One region of the Streptomyces sp. NPDC047453 genome, then DNA from elsewhere that is predicted to be linked to it. Evidence: riboswitches for the same ligand, from Rfam matches in the RefSeq annotation. Region 1 holds a riboswitch; the other holds the start of a gene.
The links. Region 1 has a riboswitch for glycine ahead of gcvP (aminomethyl-transferring glycine dehydrogenase). Riboswitches for the same ligand answer to the same signal wherever they lie in the genome.
Positions count from the first base shown of each region.

Region 2: another riboswitch for glycine. It lies ahead of gcvT (glycine cleavage system aminomethyltransferase GcvT); the one in region 1 lies ahead of gcvP (aminomethyl-transferring glycine dehydrogenase).

Region 1 is NZ_JBEYTS010000015.1:144,338-152,012, reverse strand. It holds gene ABZ818_RS16775 (MerR family transcriptional regulator) at 55-738, shown strand; gene ABZ818_RS16770 (DNA polymerase IV) at 889-2,328, shown strand; gene ABZ818_RS16765 (PRC-barrel domain-containing protein) at 2,238-2,621, opposite strand; glycine riboswitch at 2,735-2,829, shown strand; gene gcvP (aminomethyl-transferring glycine dehydrogenase) at 3,006-5,891, shown strand; gene ABZ818_RS16755 (TOBE domain-containing protein) at 5,954-6,373, opposite strand; gene ABZ818_RS16750 (ABC transporter ATP-binding protein) at 6,433-7,524, opposite strand; gene modB (molybdate ABC transporter permease subunit) at 7,574-7,675, opposite strand, start outside.
Region 2 is NZ_JBEYTS010000068.1:93-7,767, reverse strand. It holds gene ABZ818_RS34515 (ABC transporter permease) at 1-750, opposite strand, end outside; gene ABZ818_RS34510 (enhanced serine sensitivity protein SseB C-terminal domain-containing protein) at 1,069-1,863, opposite strand; gene ABZ818_RS34505 (enhanced serine sensitivity protein SseB) at 2,063-2,854, opposite strand; gene ABZ818_RS34500 (AAA family ATPase) at 3,697-4,317, opposite strand; glycine riboswitch at 4,466-4,562, shown strand; gene gcvT (glycine cleavage system aminomethyltransferase GcvT) at 4,720-5,847, shown strand; gene gcvH (glycine cleavage system protein GcvH) at 5,976-6,353, shown strand; gene glyA (serine hydroxymethyltransferase) at 6,371-7,633, shown strand.

The DNA of each region.
Region 1 (7,675 bases):
GCACCCCTGGTGACTGCCTACCGTCGAGGAGGCAGGTCAAGGACGGAGGTCGGCGTGAGAAGCAGCGGCGACGGTACGGCTGGGGGTGCCCCCGGACGCAATGCCGGGGGAAGCGGTCCGTACCCTCCCCCGAGCTCTCGGCTCCGACCGAGCGGGGGGTATCCCCCTGTCAGGGGCGTGGCCGGTCGTGCTCCGCAGCGACCGACGGCGGTGCCGAGCAGCGGAGGGGCGGCGGCCATGGCGACCGAGCAGATCGGCTACCGCGGTCCGACGGCCTGCGCGGCCGCGGGCATCACCTACCGGCAACTGGACTACTGGGCGCGCACCGGGCTGGTCGAGCCGAGCGTGCGTCCCGCCCACGGGTCCGGCACCCAGCGTCTCTACAGCTTCCGGGACGTCGTCGTCCTGAAGATCGTCAAGCGGTTCCTCGACACCGGCGTGTCGCTGCAGAACATCCGTAGCGCCGTCCAGCATCTGCGCGAGTGCGGTCTGCGTGACCTGGAGCGCATGACGCTGATGAGCGATGGTGCCACGGTGTACGAGTGCACGTCGCCCGACGAGGTGCACGCCCTGCTCCAGGGGGGCCAGGGAATCTTCGGCATCGCCGTCGGTGTGGTGTGGCGCGATGTGGAGAGCGCGCTGTCGCAGTTGCACGGTGAGCGCATCGACACCGGGGAGACGCTCGTGGGGCACAACCCGGGCGACGAGCTCGCCCGGCGGCGCAACCGGGCCGTCTGAGCCGCCCCTCGGCCGGCTTCGGTCGTTTCGGCCACCGACCTGGTCCCATCGGCCCGATCAGCCCGCTCGGCCCCCGGACCGGCTTCGAGAGCCCGTACGGGTGCCGCCGGAACCGGGGCATTGTCAGTGGCGTGGTGCAGCATCGTAGATGTGAGAACCGCACCCACGATCCTCCATCTCGACATGGATGCCTTCTTCGCCTCCGCGGAGCAGGCGTCCAAGCCGAGTCTGCGCGGGAAGGCCGTGGTCGTGGGCGGGCTGGGGCCGCGCGGGGTGGTGGCCACGGCGTCGTACGAGGCGCGCGTCTTCGGCGTCCACTCCGCGATGCCCATGGCCCAGGCGAGGCGGCTGGCGCCGAACGCCGCGTACCTCGTGCCGCGCTTCGCCTTCTACCGCTCCATCAGCGAGCGGGTGATGGGCCTTCTGCGGGCGCTGTCGCCCCTGGTGGAGCCGCTGAGCCTGGATGAGGCGTTCGTGGACCTGGAGGCCGGGGGAGCCGCCTGGGACGCGGAGTCAGCCCGGCTGGCGGGGACGAAGCTGCGTGCCGACATCCGGACCGTCACGGGGCTCACGGGGTCCGTGGGGCTGGCCACCGCCAAGATGCTCGCCAAGATCGGCTCCGAGCAGGCCAAGCCCGACGGGCTGGTGCTCATCGAGCCCGGCACCGAGCGGGCCCTGCTCGGTCCGCTGTCCGTGCGGACCCTGCCGGGGGTGGGCCCGGCCACGGGCGACCATCTGCGGCGGGCCGGGATCCACACCGTCGAGGAGATCGCCGAGGCCGGCGAGGACGAGCTCGTACGGCTGCTCGGCAAAGCGCACGGGCACGCGCTGTACGCGATGGCGCTGGCCCACGACGAGCGTCCCGTCGTCGCCGAGCGCGAGACGAAGTCGGTGTCCGTCGAGGACACCTACGACGTGGACATCCACGACCGCGTCCGGGTGGCCCTGGAGGTGCAGCGACTGGCCGACCGGTGCGTGCGGCGGCTGCGCGGGGCCGGTCTGTCGGGGCGCACCATCGTGCTGAAGGTGCGCCGCTACGACTTCTCCACCCTGACCCGCTCCGAGACCTTGCGGGGACCCACCGACGACCCCGCGGTGATACGGGAGGCGGCCGCCCGGCTGCTGGACTCCGTGGACACCACCGGCGGCGTACGGCTGCTCGGCGTAGGCGTGTCCGGGCTCGCCGACTACACCCAGGAGGACCTGTTCGCGCAGGCCGCGGGCGCGCAGGCGGAGGGCCCGGCCGAGGAGCGGCCGGAGGAACCCGCCGAGCGGCAGCCGGCACCCACCGAGCGGCGGTGGCCGGCGGGCCACGACGTACGGCACGCCGGATACGGCCACGGATGGGTGCAGGGCAGCGGCCTCGGCCGCGTCACCGTGCGCTTCGAGACCCCCGACTCCGCGCCGGGCCGGGTACGCACCTTCCTCATGGACGACCCGGACCTGGAGCCGGCCGAGCCCCTTCCTCTGGTTCCTTCGGTACCTCCGGTCCCGCCGGCTCAGCTCTCGTCCGGGCCCGAGCCGGAGCCTGCCAGCTTGCCGAAGTGGTGGTCCGGAACGGTCGGCGGAGGGGCCACGTCGAGGCCGTAGTGGTGGTAGAGCTGCAGTTCCTGCTCCGGGGACAGATGGCGGCCCACGCCGAAGTCGGGGGCCTCCTTGATCAGTGCGCGGTCGAAGGGGACGCGCAGGGCGCCCTCGACCAGTTCGCTGGGCTCCAGGGGGACGAAGGCGTCCCGGGAGAACAAGCCGGTGCGTATGGCCGCCCACTCCGGCACACCGGTCGCGTCGTCGAGGTAGACCTCGTCCACCGTGCCGATCTTGTGGCCGCTGCGGTCGAACGCCTTGCGGCCGATCAGGTTGCGCGGATCGATCTCCGTCTGCACTGTCCCTCCACGTGGTCGCAACTCATCCGTAACCACTACAAAAGAGCACATTCAGCATGGCGGCCACTCGAAGACCCGTGCGGCCGGCCCGCTGGTACTCTGGCAACGGCTGCTGACCCCGTGCGGGAGAGCCCTCCGGCACCACCGGGGGCGCCGAAGGAGCAAATCCTCCCCGGAATCTCTCAGGCCCACGTACCGCACGGACGAGGTCACTCTGGAAAGCAGAGCGGTTGTCGACGGCTTCCGCTCTCACCGACGGTGAAAACCGGGAGCCCTCGGGCGGCCCGGTGAAGCTCTCAGGTTGAGATGACAGAGGGGGAGGCCGTCGGGGCACCCGTGCCGGGGTGTCCCTCGAAGGTCGTGTCAGACCAGGAGGCCTCCGCAATGACCGCCCAGCGCATTCCGCTCTCCGAGCTCGAACAGGGCATCCCCTTCGAACAGCGCCACATCGGGCCCGACCAGGAGGCGCGGGCCAAGATGCTCGCGCAGGTCGGCTACGGCTCGCTCGACGAGCTCACCGCCGCCGCGGTGCCCGATGTGATCAAGAACGCCGACGCGCTCGACCTGCCCGGCGCCCGCACCGAGGCCGAGGTGCTGGCCGAGCTGCGCTCCCTCGCCGACCGCAACCAGGTCCTCGGCTCGATGATCGGACTCGGCTACTACGGGACCTTCACCCCGCCGGTCATCCTGCGCAACGTCATGGAGAACCCGGCCTGGTACACCGCCTACACCCCCTACCAGCCGGAGATCTCCCAGGGCCGCCTCGAGGCGCTGCTGAACTTCCAGACCGTGGTCGCCGACCTGACCGGTCTGCCGACCTCCGGCGCGTCGCTGCTCGACGAGGGCACCGCCGCCGCCGAGGCCATGGCGCTGTCCCGGCGCATGGGCAAGAACAAGAAGGGCCTGTTCCTGGTCGACGCGGACGCGCTGCCGCAGACCATCGCCGTCATCGAGACCCGCGCCGAGCCGACCGGCGTCGAGGTCGTCGTCGCCGACCTGGGCGCGGGCATCCCCGCCGAGATCGCCGAGCGCGAGATCAACGGCGTGCTCCTGCAGTACCCGGGCGCCTCCGGCGCCGTGCGCGACCTGAAGCCCGTCATCGACCAGGCGCACGAGCTGGGCGCCCTGGTCACCGTCGCCGCCGACCTGCTCGCGCTCACCCTGCTGAAGTCGCCCGGCGAGCTCGGCGCGGACATCGCCGTCGGCACCACCCAGCGCTTCGGTGTGCCGATGGGCTTCGGCGGCCCGCACGCCGGCTACATGGCGGTGCGCGAGAAGTTCGCGCGCAGCCTGCCCGGCCGCCTGGTCGGCGTCTCCGTCGACGCCGACGGCAACAAGGCCTACCGCCTCGCCCTGCAGACCCGTGAGCAGCACATCCGCCGCGAGAAGGCCACCAGCAACATCTGCACCGCCCAGGTGCTGCTCGCCGTCATGGCAGGCATGTACGCGGTCTACCACGGCCCCGAGGGCCTGCGGGACATCGCGCTGCGCACCCACCGCTACGCCACGGTCCTCGCCGAGGGCCTCGAGGCCGGCGGCTTCGAGGTCGTGCACGGCGCGTACTTCGACACCCTGACCGTCAAGGCCGAGGGGCGTGCCGCCGAGGTCGTCGCCGCGGCCCGCGAGGGCGGCGTGAACCTGCGCCTGGTCGACGCCGACCACGTCTCGGTCGCCTGCGACGAGACCACCACCCGGGACCGGCTGCGCGCCGTGTGGGCCGCCTTCGGCGTCGGGGGCGACATCGAGGCGCTGGACGCCGCCGCCGAGGACGCGCTGCCCGAGGCGCTGCTGCGCGACGACGCCTACCTCACCCACCCGGTCTTCCACCAGTACCGGTCCGAGACCGCGATGCTGCGCTACCTGCGCCGGCTGTCCGACCGCGACTACGCGCTCGACCGCGGCATGATCCCGCTGGGCTCGTGCACCATGAAGCTCAACGCGACGACCGAGATGGAGCCGGTCACCTGGCCGGAGTTCGGGCAGCTGCACCCCTTCGTGCCCGCCGAGCAGGCGCAGGGCTACCTCACCCTCATCCGCGAGCTGGAGGAACGTCTCGCCGAGGTCACCGGCTACGACAAGGTCTCCCTTCAGCCGAACGCCGGTTCCCAGGGCGAGCTGGCCGGTCTGCTCGCCGTGCGCGGCTACCACCGTGCCAACGGCGACGAGCAGCGCACCATCTGCCTCATCCCGTCCTCCGCGCACGGCACCAACGCCGCCAGCGCCGTGATGGCCGGCATGAAGGTCGTCGTCGTCAAGACCTCCGAGGACGGCGAGATCGACGTCGAGGACCTGCGGGCGAAGATCGAGCAGTACCGCGAGCAGCTGGCCGTGCTGATGATCACCTACCCGTCCACGCACGGCGTGTTCGAGGAGCACGTCGCCGACATCTGCGCGCAGGTCCACGAGGCCGGCGGCCAGGTGTACGTCGACGGCGCCAACCTCAACGCCCTGGTGGGCCTCGCCAAGCCGGGCCACTTCGGCGGCGACGTCTCCCACCTGAACCTGCACAAGACGTTCTGCATCCCGCACGGCGGCGGCGGTCCCGGCGTCGGCCCGGTCGGTGTGCGCTCCCACCTGGCGCCGTACCTGCCCAACCACCCGCTCCAGCCCGACGCCGGTCCCGAGACCGGAGTCGGCCCGATCTCGGCCGCGCCGTGGGGCTCGGCCGGCATCCTGCCGATCTCCTGGGCCTACGTCCGCCTGATGGGCGGCGAGGGCCTCAAGCGGGCCACGCAGGTCGCCGTGCTCAGCGCCAACTACGTCGCCAAGCGCCTCGAGCCGCACTACCCGGTGCTCTACACCGGTCCCGGCGGCCTGGTCGCCCACGAGTGCATCATCGACCTGCGCCCGCTGACCAAGGCGACCGGGGTGAGCGTGGACGACGTGGCCAAGCGGCTGATCGACTACGGCTTCCACGCGCCGACGATGTCGTTCCCGGTGGCCGGCACGCTGATGATCGAGCCGACCGAGTCCGAGGACCTGGCCGAGCTGGACCGGTTCTGCGATGCCATGATCGCGATCCGCGCCGAGATCGAGAAGGTCGGTTCCGGCCAGTGGCCGGCGGACGACAACCCGCTGTACGGCGCCCCGCACACCGCCGCCGCTCTCGGCGGGGAGTGGCAGCACGGCTACACCCGTGAGGAGGCCGTCTTCCCGGCCGGGGTCTCGGTGGCCGACAAGTACTGGCCGCCGGTGCGCCGGATCGACCAGGCCTTCGGCGACCGCAACCTCGTCTGCTCCTGCCCGCCGCTGGACGCGTACGAGGACTGATCGAGCGGCTTATGGGGCTCCCGTCCGATCCGGGCGGGAGCCCCAGGGCTTTTCCCGGCGTGTCACACGGTGGCCAGGGAGACCTCGGTCGACTTGATCAGGGCCGTGACGCGCGTACCCGCCGCCAGGCCGAGTTCCGTGGCGGCGTCCCTGGTGATCGCGGCGGTCAGCTCGCCGCCCTCCACCTCGACCCGGACGGACGCCATGGCCGCGCCCAGGGCGATCCCGGTGACGGTGCCCGGCAGCCGGTTGCGGATGGACAGGCCCTCGACCGGCCCGGTCGCCAGGGACACCTCCGTCGACTTCACCAGGGCGCGCACGGCGCTGCCCACGGTCAGACGCAGGTCCTCGACGGCGTCCCTGGTGATCGCGGACGTGAGCTGTCCGCCTCCGTCCAGGCGCACGTGAACGAGGGCCATCGCCTCGCCTTGGGTGACGGTGGTGACCGTGCCGGGCAACTGGTTGCGCATGCTCAGGCTCATGGGCGTGCCTCGCGGTGGGTGGGTGACGTGGTGATCACCACCGTAGGGCGGCCGGTGCCTCAGGCCGGGTAGGCGTGGGTCTGCGCCGCCTTGACCGTCGCCCAGACCACCGCGCCCGGGTGCAGTTCCAGCTCGGCGGCCGCGACCGTGGTCAGGTCCGCGGTGAGGGCGAGTTCGCCGGTCAGGTCGGCGCGGATCTGGTCGCCATGGGTCTCAAGGCCGGCGACCTCGCAGCGCCACAGGTTGCGCGCGCTGGAGCCCGAGGGGCGGTCCCGGTGGAGAGTGACCGCGCTCGGCGGGAAGGCCACGAAGACCTCTCCTGTCAGGTCCTCGGTGGTGGTGATGGCGGGACCGGCCGCGAGGCGGACGCAGTGGCCCTCCGCCTCACCTCGGTAGAGGTTCAGGCCCACGAGCTGCGCGACGTAGTCGGTGCGCGGGTGGCGGGCGATCTCCGACGGGGTGCCCTCCTGGACGACACGGCCGTGCTCGACGACGACCAGCCGGTCGGCCAGCACCATCGCGTCCAGCGGGTCATGGGTGACCAGGACGGCGACGGCCTCGAACTCGGCGAGGTGCCGGCGCAGCTGGGCGCGGACCTCCAGCCGGGTGCGGGCGTCGAGCGCGGCGAGCGGTTCGTCGAGCAGCAGCAGCCGGGGCCCGGTGGCCAGGGCGCGGGCCAGAGCCACGCGCTGCGCCTGGCCGCCGGAGAGGCGGCGGGGCTTGGCACCGGTGTGGTCGGCCAGTCCCATCCGGTCCAGCCACCGCGCGGCCTGCGCGCGGGCCTCGGCCTTGGACGCGCCCCGGCAGCGCGGCCCGAACGCCACGTTGTCCAGGGCCGACAGGTGCGGGAACAGCAGGTAGTCCTGGAAGACCACGCCGACCGGGCGTGCCTCGGGCGGCGTGCGGTCCAGCGCGGCGCCGTCCAGGCGCAGATGGCCGTCGGTGAGCGGGACCAGGCCCGCCAGCGCGCGCAGAGCCGTCGTCTTCCCGGCGCCGTTCGGGCCGAGCAGTGCCACCACGTCGCCGGGGGCGGCGGTGAGCGCGACGTCGAGGCGGAAGCCGCCGCGGCCGACGACGAGGCGGGCGTCCAGGCCCTCCCCGGGAACGCCCTCGGCGCGTACGCCGGCGGTGGTCCGGTCGATGTCGGTCATGAGGTGAACGTCCTGGATACGAGGCGGGTCGGGATCGGCGGCGGATTCATCAGGAGGCCGTCATCCAACGGTCCCGCAGACCCGCCAGTACGGCGATCGACACCGCGAGCAGCACCAGGCTCAGGGCGATCGCCGCCGCCGGGTCGTTCTG
Region 2 (7,675 bases), on a different contig from region 1:
GAGGTTGGGCAGCAGCTCCTTGAACAGGATGTAGAAGCGACCGGCGCCGAGCGAGCGTGCCGCCTCGACGTACTCGCGTTCGCGCAGCGAGAGCGTCTGGCCGCGCACCACGCGGCCGATGTAGGGCCAGCCGAAGAAGCCGATGACGAGGATCATCACGAAGACGCGCACACCCGTGCCGGACAGGCCGAGCATCTCGTTCGGCATGACGGAGACCAGCGCGATGATGAACAGCAGCTGAGGGAAGGCGAGCAGGCCGTCCATGACCCGGCTGATCGCCGCGTCCACCCAACCGCCGAAGAAGCCGGCGAGGATGCCGAGGACGGTGCCCAGGATGACGGCGACCACGGCGGACAGGAAGCCCACGAGCAGCGAGATCTGGGCGCCGTAGACGATGCGGGCGAAGATGTCGCGGCCGCTGACCGGCTCGACGCCGAGGAGGTGCTCGCCGCTCATGCCGCCGAGGGAACCCTTGGGGGTGCCGAAGAGCGGGTCGATCAGGTCCTCGTGGTGCAACTCGGGGTCCTGACCGACCACGTGCGCGATCACGGGCGCGAGCAGCGCGACCAGGATGAGCAGGAGCACGACGATGCCGCCCGTCAGGGCGAGTTTGTCCCGCTTGAGGCGCTCCCAGGCGATCCGGCCCAGGGAACGCCCCTGTACCGCCTTGGCAGCGACGCCGGCGGCCGTCGCCTCGTCGGCAGCGCTCGGGGCCGCTTCCGCGGTCGGCTCGTGCAGTGGTGCCGTCATCTGGCAGGGACCCCTCTCAACCGGCGGTGGCCGGCCCGCGCTTGCCGCTGTGGCGGCTGTTCAGTCCGTCGTACACAGGGGCGAACGCCCCTTGGTGCGGGAGTCTTCAACGCCATGGTGATCTGTTGCCAGTCTTGGCGGTGAATGGATGCGCAAACGTGATGCGGGTAGTGGGGTTCCGTTATCCGGACAGTGGGTAACGGGGGTCGGACAGGGACCAGTTGGGGCGGCCCACGGCAAAAACGGACCATCCGCATCCATCTACGCGCGCAGAGGATCACCGGTGCGTGAGCCCTGCCGGCGGACGGACCGGACGGATCAGTAGCCGCCGCGCACCGGCGGATAGCCGTAGCCGGCCGCCGGGGCCTGCGCGGGGGCCGCGGGGGTCTCCCGGTCGTAGAACGGGCGGGAGTTGGCGCGCAGCCACATCGCGACCGGGTCGTATTCGTCGGACATCGCGACGGTCGACACCGGCAGCCCGTCGGGGACGGCGCCGATGGACTGCTGCATCATCACGCGCACCGAGTCGACGGCCGGCGGTGAGGTGTCGTACACGTCGAGGCCGATGGCGAGATACGGCGCTCCGAGCGCGGGCTGCACCCAGGCGCGGCGCAGCGAGCGCAGGGCCGGGGTACGGTGGGCGTTCTGGGTGAGCAGGGCGTAGAACTGCGAGGCCTCTACGGCGGGTTCGGACAGCCGGAGGGGGCCCGCGGGCTGGCGGTCAAGACCGGTGGCGATGCGGCGCAGGTCCAGCCACGGGATGCCGACGCCGCCGCCCGGGGCGTGCGGGTTCAGCCAGAGGCCGTAGTGGTCGGGGTAGAGGGTGCGGGCCACGTCGAGACCGTCCACGACCTCGTACGAACGGTTCCAGCCGCTCGCCGACAGCTCCTGGGCGGAGGTCACGCAGGGCGCGTAGCCGTGGCCGTCGACCTCCATGTGGCCGTACTGGGCGTCGGGGGAGCCCGCCTGGCCGTGCCAGAGCAGCATCCAGACCTGGCCGGAGGAGGGGGTCGCCAGCGCGCGCAGCAGCGCCTCGTAGGCGTCGTAACGCCCGGGCGTCACCTGGCGCAGCGTCTGCTCGACCTGCCCGGCCGTGGTGCCGCTGGCGCTCACTTGTACCGCCCCTCCATACAACCGACGTTTCGACCGAGCCGTGGGGCCGGGTCCTGTCGTCACCTTCCCGTCGTCCGCCCGGCGGGCAGGCGGGAAAGTGACGGCAGGCCTAGCTTAGAGCCGCCGTCCGGCGGCCGGGGACTCGCCGTGCGCCGCCGGCTGCGGATCGTGTGCGCTTCCCCGGCGTTCCGGATCGGGCTCAGTGGGCGTGCTGGTAGAACGGGCGGAGGTTCTCCCTCATCCAGTCCGCCACGGGATCCTGGGCCACGTCCAGGAGGACCAGGTTGACCGGCCACCGGGCCGGGGTCTTCGTCAGGGCGCGGCCCAGGGCGTCCAGGGGGGCGGCCTGGGGGTCGCCCTCCCACTGGGACAGTTCGACGCCTATGAACATGACCGGGTCGTCCGTCTCGACGGCGGCCAGGCAGCGGCGGGCGGTGCTGACCACGCCGGCCTCGGCGAACTCGGCGCCGGCGGCGGCGAGGAAGTCCACCGGGTCGTCCTGCCAGTCCGGTTCGAAGAGGCGGACGCGGCCGCCGTTCGACAGGCCGTCCAGCGGGGTGCGCCCCGCCCGGCACAATTCGGCCACCGCGGCCGGCGGCAGCGGGACGCCGACCACGCCGTCCGGGTTGAGCGCGATGCCGGCCTGCGGGGGCAGTCCGCGCGCGAAGTCCACGGCGGGCGCGACGGTGTACGCCATGTGCGGGCCCACGGCCCGGCGGAACTGCTCCTCGGAGCTGAAGACCGGCACGTACGCCTGGCCGTCGATCTCCAGCGTGGGCAGGTCGAGCGGGCCGCTGTGCGGACCGCCGCCGTTGGGCAGGGGCACCCAGACGAGGCTGCGGCCGAGGACCTCGACGATCCGGCCACCGGCGGTCGGGACGCCGAGGGAGGCGGACAGCACCTCCTCCAGCTCGTTGCCGGGCCATCCGCCGTGGGGATGGGATTGCGCCTGTGCCGGAAGGTCCGCGGAGAAGTCCGCCGGGAAGTCCATCTGCTACCGCCTGCTGTGAACACTGCTGTGGCCGAAAGGCTATCGGGTACACGCCCGAACCTCACGGAAAATCCCACGACCAGCCCCCACGCGAGCACACCCGCCGGCCGACCCACCACCCACGGGCCGCCCGACCCCGGGGTGGGTCGGCTGTCGGAGCGGGGAGCCGGACGATCGCGCGGGCGGGCCGGCGGCGTCGCCGGAGGGCGCACCGCGCGACACCGCGCCCTGATCCGGCCCGCGGTCCGTGCGCTGCGCGCCGCACTGCCGACTGCTGGACCCGGGGCGGGGCCGGGGCGGGGCCGGGCGGTTGCGCGGGCGGGTCGGAGCACGCCCGGTGGGCGGCCTCCAGCAGCGAAGGACGCTCCGCGCGCCGGCCGCCGCGCAGGACCGCGCACGGTCCTCAGGTCGCGAACTCGGTCCGCCGAGTCAGCGCCCCCGTCTCACTGTCCAGCAGGGCCGCAGAGCCGCAGCCCCCGGCAGAACGGCGGTGGCACCAGAGGGCGCAAGACACCGCGCCCTGATCCGACCAGCGGTCCGCGTGGCACGAGACGCGCCTCCGTCCGGTCAGCGGTCCGGGTACTGCGCGCTGCGCCGTCGGCCGCTGGACCCAGGGCCGGGCGGTTGCGCGGGCGGGGTGGAGCACGCCCGGTGGGCGGCCTCCAGCAGCGAGCGGGGCTCCGTACGGCGCGAGACGCGCCTCGGTCCGGTCGGCGGTCCGTGTGCTGCGCGCTGCGCCGCCGGGCCCGGGGGCTGGTGTCGGCGCGGGGTCGGCAGGGGCGTGTCCGGCGGGCGGGTGGCCTCCGGCGCCGAACGGGGCTCGCGCGCCGACCGCGCGGGCCTCAGGGTGCGAAATCGATGCGGTGCAGGCGGGTCGCTGCCTCGCGGTCCAGGAGGACCGCCGAGCCGCAGCCCGTTGGCAGGGTGTTCCGCTCCACCGCGTGGAGCAGGGCGGCGGTGGCGCGGCGGTGGCGGTGGAAGGCGTAGCGGGAGACACCGCGGCCCCGTGCGTGCTGGCCGGTCAGGGCGGTGCCGGGGGCGACGTCCAGCAGGACGAGGTGCAGGGTGCCGCCGCGGCGGCGGGCGGTGCGGGCCAGCCAGGCGCGGACCCAGGGCTGCGTGCCGCAGTCGTGGACCACGAGCGCCGCCCCGGAGCGCAGCGCCCGGCGCAGCCCCGCGAAGTGGGCGAGGCGGACCAGGGGGCGGTACAGGGCGTAGGGGAGGTACGCCGCCAGGTGGGCGTCCCAGCGGTCGCGGGTGTCCTGGGAGTCGATGCGGACGCCGTGCACCGCGCGCCGCATCAGCGTGGACTTGCCGCTGCCGGGCAGGCCGGTCACCACGACCAGGTCGCGCGGGCCGAAGCGCAGCACGCGCGGGCCGCGGCCGGACCGGTCCCGCAGGTCGTGGACCAAGAGGGCGGGGGCCTGGGCCGTCGCGTACAACGCGGTCCTGTGCGTCGTCATCATTCCTCCCCACGGATCGTAAAGAGAAGGTAATGTGCGGCGCCCGCTGTTTCCGTGCACGTCCTGCCACAGGACGGTCACAGATGCCGCCCTGCCGCAAATCGGGCCGAGCGTGCAATGATGTGCGCGCAACTGCATATCGGCCGCTTGAATCCGCGCGGGAGAGTCCCCAGCCGTCTCGCTGGGGCGCCGAAGGAGCAAGTACCTCCCTTGAATCTCTCAGGCCCCGTTACCGCGCGGGCGAGGCACATCTGAAAAGCGGGCCGCTGGCGCAGTGGCTCCACCCAAGGTGCAAGCCGTGCACCGTCCGTCCGACGGCGGTCATGGCGAACCTCTCAGGTTCCGATGACAGATGGGGAGGACTTGATCCGTCCTCGCCTGCCATGCCTTGGAGACCGTCCGATGAGCAGTACCGAACCCGACCGACCCCGCCGCACCGCGCTCGACGCGCTGCACCGTTCGCTCGGCGCGACGATGACCGACTTCGCCGGCTGGGACATGCCCCTGCGCTACGGCTCCGAGCGCGACGAGCACATCGCCGTACGGACGAAGGCCGGCCTCTTCGACCTGTCCCACATGGGCGAGATCACCGTCACCGGCCCGCAGGCCGTCGCGCTGCTGAACCACGCCCTGGTCGGCAACATCGCCACCGTCGGCCTCGGCCGCGCCCGCTACACCATGATCTGCCAGGCCGACGGCGGCATCCTGGACGACCTGATCGTCTACCGCCTGGGCGAGACCGAGTACCTGGTCGTCGCCAACGCCTCCAACGCCCAGGTCGTGCTCGACGCGCTGACCGAGCGGGCGGCGGGCTTCGACGCCGAGGTGCGCGACGACCGGGACAACTACGCGCTGCTCGCCGTGCAGGGCCCCGAGTCCGCCGGCATCCTGAAGTCCCTCACCGACGCCGACCTGGAGGGCCTGAAGTACTACGCCGGGCTCCCCGGCACGGTCGCCGGCGTCCCCGCGCTGATCGCGCGCACCGGCTACACCGGCGAGGACGGCTTCGAGCTGTTCGTGGCCCCGGGCGACGCGGAGAAGCTGTGGCAGGCGCTGACCGAGGCCGGCGCGGACGCCGGTCTTGTCCCGTGCGGCCTGTCCTGCCGGGACACGCTGCGCCTGGAGGCGGGCATGCCGCTGTACGGGCACGAGCTGTCGACCTCGCTGACCCCGTTCGACGCGGGCCTCGGCCGGGTGGTCAAGTTCGAGAAGGAGGGCGACTTCGTGGGCCGCGAGGCGTTGCTGGCCGCCGCCGAGCGCGCCGCCGCCGAGCCGCCCCGGGTGCTCGTCGGCCTGGTCGCCGAAGGCCGCCGGGTCCCGCGCGCCGGGTACGCGGTCGTCGCGGGCGGCGAGGTGATCGGCGAGGTCACCTCCGGCGCTCCCTCCCCCACCCTGGGCAAGCCGATCGCCATGGCGTACATCGACGCCGCGCACGCCGCTCCGGGCACGTCCGGTGTCGGTGTGGACATCCGGGGCAGCCACGAGCCGTACGAGGTCGTGGCGCTGCCCTTCTACAAGCGGCAGAAGTGACGAAGCGGCGGAAGTGACACCGCCGTAGCCGGCACGGAGGCGACGTGAGACACGTCACCCCTGGTCACGCACGCCTTTCGCAGTCCCTCATTCATCATCATTGACTCGCGTACAGGAGAATTCTGGCCATGAACAACCCTCAGCATCTGCGCTACAGCAAGGAGCACGAGTGGCTGTCGCCCGTCGAGGACGGCGTGGCGACGGTCGGCATCACGGAGTTCGCGGCCAACGCGCTCGGCGATGTCGTCTACGCCCAGCTCCCGGAGGTCGGCGACACGGTGGCCGCGGGCGAGACCTGCGGTGAGCTGGAGTCGACCAAGTCGGTGTCCGACCTGTACTCCCCCGTCAGCGGCGAGATCACCGAGATCAACGAGGACGTCGTGAACGACCCGTCGCTGGTGAACTCCGCGCCCTTCGAGGGCGGCTGGCTGTTCAAGGTGCGCCTGGCCGAGGAGCCCGCCGACCTGCTCTCCGCCGACGAGTACGCCGCCGAGACGGCCGGCTGAGAATCGGACACACGCACATGACTGCTCTCAACACACCCCTGCACGAGCTCGACCCGGACGTCGCCGCCGCGGTCGACGCCGAGCTGCACCGCCAGCAGTCCACGCTGGAGATGATCGCCTCCGAGAACTTCGCCCCGGTGGCGGTCATGGAGGCGCAGGGCTCGGTCCTCACCAACAAGTACGCCGAGGGCTACCCCGGCCGCCGCTACTACGGCGGCTGCGAGCACGTCGACGTGGTCGAGCAGATCGCCATCGACCGCATCAGGGAGCTGTTCGGCGCCGAGCACGCCAACGTGCAGCCGCACTCCGGCGCGCAGGCGAACGCGGCCGCGATGTTCGCGCTGCTCAAGCCCGGTGACACGATCATGGGTCTGAACCTCGCCCACGGCGGGCACCTGACCCACGGCATGAAGATCAACTTCTCCGGCAAGCTCTACAACGTCGTCGCCTACCACGTGGGCGAGGACGGCCTGGTCGACATGGCCGAGGTGGAGCGGCTGGCGAAGGAGTCCAAGCCGAAGCTGATCGTGGCCGGCTGGTCCGCGTACCCGCGGCAGCTGGACTTCGCCGCGTTCCGCCGGATCGCGGACGAGGTCGGCGCGTACCTCATGGTGGACATGGCGCACTTCGCCGGCCTGGTGGCCGCGGGCCTGCACCCGAACCCGGTGCCGCACGCCCACGTGGTCACCACCACCACCCACAAGACGCTGGGCGGCCCGCGCGGTGGCGTGATCCTGTCCACGGCCGAGCTGGCGAAGAAGATCAACTCTGCGGTGTTCCCCGGTCAGCAGGGGGGCCCGCTGGAGCACGTGATCGCCGCCAAGGCGGTGTCCTTCAAGGTCGCCGCGAGCGAGGAGTTCAGGGAGCGCCAGCGTCGTACGCTGGAGGGCGCCCGCATCCTGGCCGAGCGCCTCGTCCAAGGCGACGTCCGGGCGGTCGGCGTGGACATCCTGTCCGGCGGCACGGACGTGCACCTGGTCCTGGTCGACCTGCGCGACTCCGAGCTGGACGGGCAGCAGGCCGAGGACCGCCTCCACGAGCTCGGGATCACCGTCAACCGCAACGCGATCCCGAACGACCCGCGCCCGCCGATGGTCACCTCGGGCCTCAGGATCGGCACGCCGGCCCTGGCCACCCGCGGTTTCACGACCGAGGACTTCACCGAGGTCGCGGACGTGATCGCCGAGGCGCTGAAGCCGTCCTACGACGCCGATGCCCTCAAGGCCCGGGTGCGCACCCTGGCCGACAAGCACCCGCTGTACCCGGGTCTGAACAAGTAAGTCCCGTTCCGAGGAGTGCCGCGTACGGGCCGGAGAACCCGG